Regions from separate parts of the Arthrobacter sp. Z1-9 genome, predicted to be linked through region 2. Evidence: riboswitches for the same ligand, from Rfam matches in the RefSeq annotation. Region 2 holds a riboswitch; the other holds the start of a gene.
The links. A riboswitch is a leader RNA that binds a small molecule or an ion and turns the genes downstream of it on or off. The one in region 2 is predicted to bind thiamine pyrophosphate.
Positions count from the first base shown of each region.

Region 1 (3,230 bases), 1.2 Mb from region 2:
GGCCGTCCAGGCTCGGCGCGCCGCCGGTACCCATGATCAGCCGGGATGCCAGCGCGACGCCGTCAATCACCAGCGGATCGTCGTGGCCCGCCAGGCTTGGAGTAGTGATGGTTTCGGTCATGGTGTCAGCCTCCCTGCACTGCCGTGACGAGTTCGACCTCGTCGCCGTCCGCGAGCGCGGTGGTGAACCACTGGCTGCGGGGTACTACCTCGGAATTATGGGCAACGGCCACGCCAAGCTTCTGGCCGTCGGTTGCCTGCCCGTTGGCAGCCAAGGGGCGGCCAGTGACCTGGCTGACGAGCACGGTGATGGAGGCGCCCTCGGGCACAGGGTGCCGGGTTCCGTTCAAGGTGATGTTCATGCTGTTTCCTTCGTGGGCGAGGTGTGGGTGAGGACGTGGCTGGCTGAGCCGGTGGTGTAGCGGCCGCTGCTGGCGGAAAAGCGGGAGGGGTTGAAGGCCGTCCACCGGGGGTCCTCGCGGCCGTCCAGCAGGTCCCGGCAGACGGCGGCGGCCGCCGGTGCCAGCAGGACGCCGTGGCGGAAGAACCCGGTGGCGATGATGAGGCCGGGAACGGACCCTGGCTCCCCGCGGGCGGGCGCGTCCGGAGCATGAACGCGCCCCAGCAACGGCGCATTGTCCGGCGTTCCGGGGCGGGCGCGGGCGGTGGACTCCAGCAGCTCGAGTTCGGCGACGGCAGGGACCAGTACCTGCGCGTCGCGGAGGAGCTGGTACACGCCCCCTGCGGATACGGCGTCCGCGGCCGACGGCGCATCCTCACGCTGGGTTGCCCCGATCACCACCGTGCCGTCCTTGCGGGGAACGATGTAGACCGGAACGCCGTGCACCAGCCCGCGGACCGTGGACGTCACCAGGGGCTGCAGATGCCGGGGCACTGCCAGCCGCAGGATGTCCCCATGGACGGGCCGCAGTTGCAGGTTCAGCCCTGCGGGCAGCCCTTCAAGTGCTGCCGCGTGCAGCCCGTTCGCCACTACCGTTTCCGCGGCCAGCACGGTTCCCCCGCCCGCCAGGCGCACGCCGGCAACAGCTCCGTCCTGCCACAGCAGCCCGGCTGCCTTGGCCCGTACGGCATAACGGCCGACGACGTCGGCTGCTTCAGTGCCACATTCCGCGGCTTTGTCCCTGTTCCCGCCGCCGTCAGCCGTGCCTTGGGCCAATGCGGCCTGCAGGCACGCCACCAACAGCCGCGGATCCACCTGATGGTCGGCCGGGGTGTCCAGGGCACAGGCAATCCCGGGGCTGAGCAGGGGCTCACGTTGCCGCGCGCTCCGGACGGTCAGCGGCTCGACGGTAAGGCCGTTGGCCTGTTGGACGGCGCGCAGGTCCATCAGCGCCCGGCGGTCGGCGGCATCGGCACCCACGGCGAGGGTCGGCGTCGTAATGTATCCCGGATCTGTTCCCGACGCTGCGGTGAGGCCGGCGGCAAAACCGGGCCAGCGGGCCGAGGCATCCAGCATGAATTCGAGGAGGTCCTCCTCCTGGTAGTGCAACTCGCTCACCGGGGCAAGCATCCCGGCAGCGGCCCAGCTGGCCCCCGAACCCGGTGCGTCATCGATCACCACCACGGAACGGCCCGAACGCATCGCCTCCCACGCGATACCGTGGCCGATAACTCCCCCGCCAATCACCGCCACATCAGCATGGATGGTGCTGTCCGCGTCCGCGGTCAGGGGCTCTGATGATGCGCCCATTTGTCTCCTTCCCTACGCCGGTATTAGCCGGATCAGGTCAAGCGGTCGGCTCTGACGCCCTCTCAGCCCGGCGCTGTGTGACAGCTGCCGCGGGCTCCCGCAGTACGAGGCCAGTGTAGAGGAACTAGGCTTTCCCCCATGAATGTGTCCCACACCCCGGCCGCCGGTACCGATGTCCTCAGCAGCGCCAAGATCAGCAACGGCGTCAACGCCGCCCGCCTCTACCTCTGCACCGACGCCCGCAGGGAGCGCGGCGACTTCGACCAGTTCGTGGACGCAGCGTTCGCGGGCGGGGTGGACATTATCCAGCTGCGGGACAAGGCCATCGAAGCAGCAGAGGAGCTGGAACTCCTGGCGGTACTCAAGGAAGCGGCAGAGCGACATGGCCGGCTTTGGGCTGTCAACGACCGCGCCGACATCGCAGTGCTGTCCGGGGCACCCGTCTTCCACGTGGGCCAGAAGGACCTGCCCCTGGACGCTGCGCGCACCCTGCTCAACGGCAACGCCGCCATCGGCCTGTCCAGCCACACCCCTGCCCAGGTGGACGCGGCGCTCGGTGCGGCCGCCGGTCCCGCCGGACTGGACTACTTCTGCGTGGGTCCGGTATGGGCAACGCCCACCAAACCGGGGCGGGCAGGGGTGGGACTGGAGCTGGTGAACTATGCCGCCGAAGCTGCCCGGCCGGCGGAGCAGGAGGGACAGTCCGACGGCGGTGTTCCCTGGTTCGCGATCGGCGGCATTGACCACGGCAACGTGGAGCAGGTGGTGGACGCAGGCGCACGGAGGATTGTGGTGGTCCGGGCCATTACGGAAGCGAGCGATCCCGCAGCCGCCGCCGCCGCGCTGCTCGCCGCCCTGGATGCCCCCTCCTCCTGACATCGCCGCTCCGGGGCCGGATGCCTGCATTCCGGCCCGGATTCGGGCTAGGCTGGCTTTCGTGTCACACCATCGGCTGGCCCCCAACGTCCACGAGCACAACAACGCGCTTGAGGAAGCACTCAGTGCCCTGAGGACAGAACTGGAGCTGCCGGGCGCCTACCCTGAGGATGCGGTGGCTGACGCGAAAACGGCCGTTGAATCCCTGCAGCTCCCCGCGTACGACCTCACCGCCGTCGAATTCATCACCATCGACCCGGCCTCGTCCACCGACCTGGATCAGGCGCTGTTTATTGAAGCCGACGGTGACGGCTACCACGTGCTGTACGCCATCGCCGACGTGCCGGCGTTTGTGGCCCCCGGCGGGCCCCTGGATGCCGAAACACGCCGCCGGGGCCAGACGTTCTACGCCCCCGACGGGCGGATCCCGCTGCATCCGGAAGTCATCAGCGAACAAGCGGGCAGCCTCCTCCCCGGCCAGGACTGCCCGGCGTTCGTCTGGGACTTCCGCCTGGACAGCGCCGCCGAGGTGACGTCCGTGGCCGTGAAGCGGGCCCGGATGCGCAGCCGCGCGAAACTGAGCTACAAGGGCGTGCAGGCGGAGCTCGACGCCGGCACCGCCTCGCCGGTGCTGCAGCTCCTG
Region 1 covers NZ_CP096456.1:2,788,439-2,791,668, forward strand. Annotated here, with positions in the region: gene M1D93_RS12855 (thiazole synthase) at 1-121, opposite strand, end outside; gene thiS (sulfur carrier protein ThiS) at 126-362, opposite strand; gene thiO (glycine oxidase ThiO) at 359-1,711, opposite strand; TPP riboswitch at 1,704-1,822, opposite strand; gene thiE (thiamine phosphate synthase) at 1,850-2,587, shown strand; gene M1D93_RS12875 (RNB domain-containing ribonuclease) at 2,649-3,230, shown strand, end outside.
Region 1: it holds a riboswitch for thiamine pyrophosphate, as region 2 does, so the genes downstream of both, thiO (glycine oxidase ThiO) here and M1D93_RS18530 (ECF transporter S component) in region 2, are expected to answer to the same signal.

Region 2 (3,230 bases):
CCCTGCTGCACCGGCACCGGCGGCACCTTCCGAAAGCCTTTGCGGCGGGCACGTTCACGCGACACCGCCAGCTCCTCGGCAGCAAGCAGCAGGTCGCCAGTCCCGGGAGCCGAACCGGCAGCACGGAGGCGGGTCGGAGGGACGTAGCCGGGCACCCAGACCCCGGCCGCGATCAGCATGCTGCGGGCTTCGCTAAGGACCTGGTCCGGCGGCCCGTCCAGCAACACGGCGGAATCGGTCGAAGAGCCGGGCTGCAGCACCACAATCCGGTCCACCAGGTCCTTCCACACGGCCACCCGGTGCTCCACCACCACCAGGGTGGCGCCGGTCTTGTCCAGGCAGCGGCCCACGGCGTCGCGCACCTCCACCACCCCGGCAGGGTCCAGGTTGGCCGTCGGCTCGTCGAGGAGAATCAATCCCGGCCGCATGGCCAGGATGCCCGCGAGCGCAAGCCGCTGCTTCTGCCCGCCGGACAGCGCCGACGTCGGGTGGTCCGGCGGCAGGTGCGAAAGTCCGACGTCCTCCAGCGCTTCATGCACCCGTGCCCAGATGTCGCCACGGGGCACGGCGAGGCTCTCGGCGCCGAAGGCAACATCGTCACCCACGCGCGAGAGGACAACCTGGGTCTCCGGGTCCTGCTGCATCAACCCGGCCCGGCCGCGCTGGTCCCGGGGGGAGGCCCCGTCGATCAGCAGCGAACCGGACTCATCGGAATCGCCGGCCTCGCCGTCGTCGTCATTCGCATCCCCCAGCACCCCTGCCAGCGCGTGGAGGAGCGTGGACTTGCCGGCGCCGGAGGGTCCCAGCAGGAGCACGCGTTCACCCGGTTGAATGTCCAGGTCGAGGGCACGGACAGCAGGCTTGGACCGCCCGGCGTGCCGCCAGCCCCAGCCGCGGGCGGTGACTGCAGCCGGCCGCGCCGCCACCGCAGCGCCGGAAAGGGAAGGAGCAGTCATCAGGAAAAGACGGGCTCCGCTGCCGCCTTGCGTGACGCAAAGGAGCTCAGGACACCGGTCCTGGCCAGGCCGCGGGTGGCGATCCAGGACAAAGCCCCGGCAATCACGGCGCCGGAGATGGCGGTGAAGATGATGTATGCCAGCTTGTCCCCGCCGGAGTAGGCGATGTTCCAGCCCCAGGGCGCAAAGGAATCGTTCAGGCCGCAGAAAAGACCCGCAGCTGCGCCGGCGAGCAGTGATACCGGCAGGTTGAACTTCCGGTACACGAAGATCGCGAAGATGATCTCGGCGCCCAGACCCTGGACAAACCCGGAGAACAGCACGGAGGCACCGTACTGCGAGCCCATCAGCAGCTCACCCGTGGCGGCCACTGTTTCGCAGAACAGTGCCGCGCCCGGCTTGCGGATGATGAGCATGCCCAGCACCGCGGGGATCATCCAGCCGCCGGCCAGCAGGCCGGTGAGGGGCGGATAGACGGCGTTCATCGGTGCCGAGACTGCGGCTGCGCCCTGGGACCAGGCCCAGAAAATAACGCCGCCGGCGATGGCGATGAGGGCTGCCACCACGATGTCCACAACGCGCCAGGACTTGCTGGTGGTCTTCTTGATTGCTGTCGTTGCCATGTGATCCTCCTGAGGAACAGGAGGGGAAAGTGGATACAGCAACCGGCGCTGCCGCCGTTGCCGCACACTTCGAGAACTCGACTCCCTTGCGCCGGTACTAACCGGATCAGGTTCGAGGGTCTGCGGCTATCCGCACTCTCAGCGCCCACCTGCGGATCCTGGCATGGCCAGTGATGCCCGACGGCGGCGCTCCCCTGTCGTTGAATGATTCTGTCGGTAAATAATCGCCCTTGTGGGCGGGGTCCAGTTTACACCGGAGGAGGGGTAGATTGTGGGCCATGACTGCCAATTCCCCGCATGTGACCGAGTTCGATCCGGATTCCGATGCCGTCCAGCCGGAGGGATCCCTGCAAGCGCTCATCGCCCGGATCGAAGGGGAGATCCACGAGCTCCAGTTTCCCGGCTTCTCCCTGGATGATGCACTGAATCTGGGGCTGCTGCTCGTGGAGCTGGGCAAGGAGGGCCAGTTTCCCATCGCGATAGACATCACCAAGGGCGAGCAGGTGCTGTTCCATGTGGCGCTGCCCGGCGCCACGCCGGACAACGAGCACTGGATCCGCGCCAAGCAGCGCACCGCCGCCCGGTATGAGGTGCCCTCCCTGCTGGTGGGGCTGCGCGGCCGGCTCAATGGCGGACGGATCGAGGACAACGCCTCGTTCGATCAGAGCCGCTATGCGGCCCACGGAGGCTCGTTCCCTGTGTACGTCACGGGGGTGGGTGCAGTCGCAACGGTGACTGTTTCCGGGCTTCCGCAGGTGCAGGACCATGACCTGGTGGTACAGGCCCTGCGCGAGGTCCTCGGTTCCATGTGGACGGACTGACGTCGGGGGCCTCAACGAGTTCGCTATGGACTCCGCCACATGCCGGGAGTACATTCGAGGCGAGCGGCCGGAGTTCCACACAGGAGGACGCCATGATTGGTCCTGCAGCCGAAAACCAGGTGCGGGCGGCGGTGGACAAGGCCGCCGAGGAAATGATCTACATCGGCCCGGACCACCCCTACTATCCCCTGCTGGCGGAACTTGTGTCCGCCGTCGGGAAAGCCTGGCAGCAAGGGTACGAGCACGGCCGGCGCGGCGGGCACCATGCCAATCCCTACATGTGGAGCACCTCGGAGGGGTGAGCACCACCCGGCCACAGGGGCCGCGCAGCGGCCGCCGTCCAGCAGGATGCAAAGCGTCCTTAGCTTTTATTAGTAACCATGCTTACTATGTTGTCTCCCGGCTTTTGAGGAGACAGGTCATGACAATCAGCACCCGGGCCACCGGAGCGAGGACCGGCCTGCAAAAGGCCGCGCTTGCAACCGGCGCCCTCTTCCTGCTGGTCGGTGTCCTGGGGTTCATCCCCGGGATCACCACTAACTATGAAGCCCTGGGCATGGCCGGGCACCGCTCGGGAGCCTTGCTGTTGGGCGTTTTCCAGGTATCCATCCTGCACAACATCGTGCACCTGGCCTTCGGGGCGGCGGGACTTTTGCTGGCCAGAACCCACCAGCAGGCAAGGAGCTTCCTCATCTACGGGGGCGTTGTTTACCTGGTCCTCTGGCTCTACGGCCTCCTGGTGGGCGATCAAACCCCGGCCAACTTTGTCCCCGTCAACGGGGCCGACAACTGGCTGCACCTGGCCTTGGGGCTGGGCATGATCATCCTGG
Region 2 covers NZ_CP096456.1:4,004,157-4,007,386, forward strand. Annotated here, with positions in the region: gene M1D93_RS18525 (ABC transporter ATP-binding protein) at 1-956, opposite strand, end outside; gene M1D93_RS18530 (ECF transporter S component) at 956-1,579, opposite strand; TPP riboswitch at 1,645-1,785, opposite strand; gene M1D93_RS18535 (heme-degrading domain-containing protein) at 1,858-2,400, shown strand; gene M1D93_RS18540 (hypothetical protein) at 2,493-2,702, shown strand; gene M1D93_RS18545 (DUF4383 domain-containing protein) at 2,822-3,230, shown strand, end outside.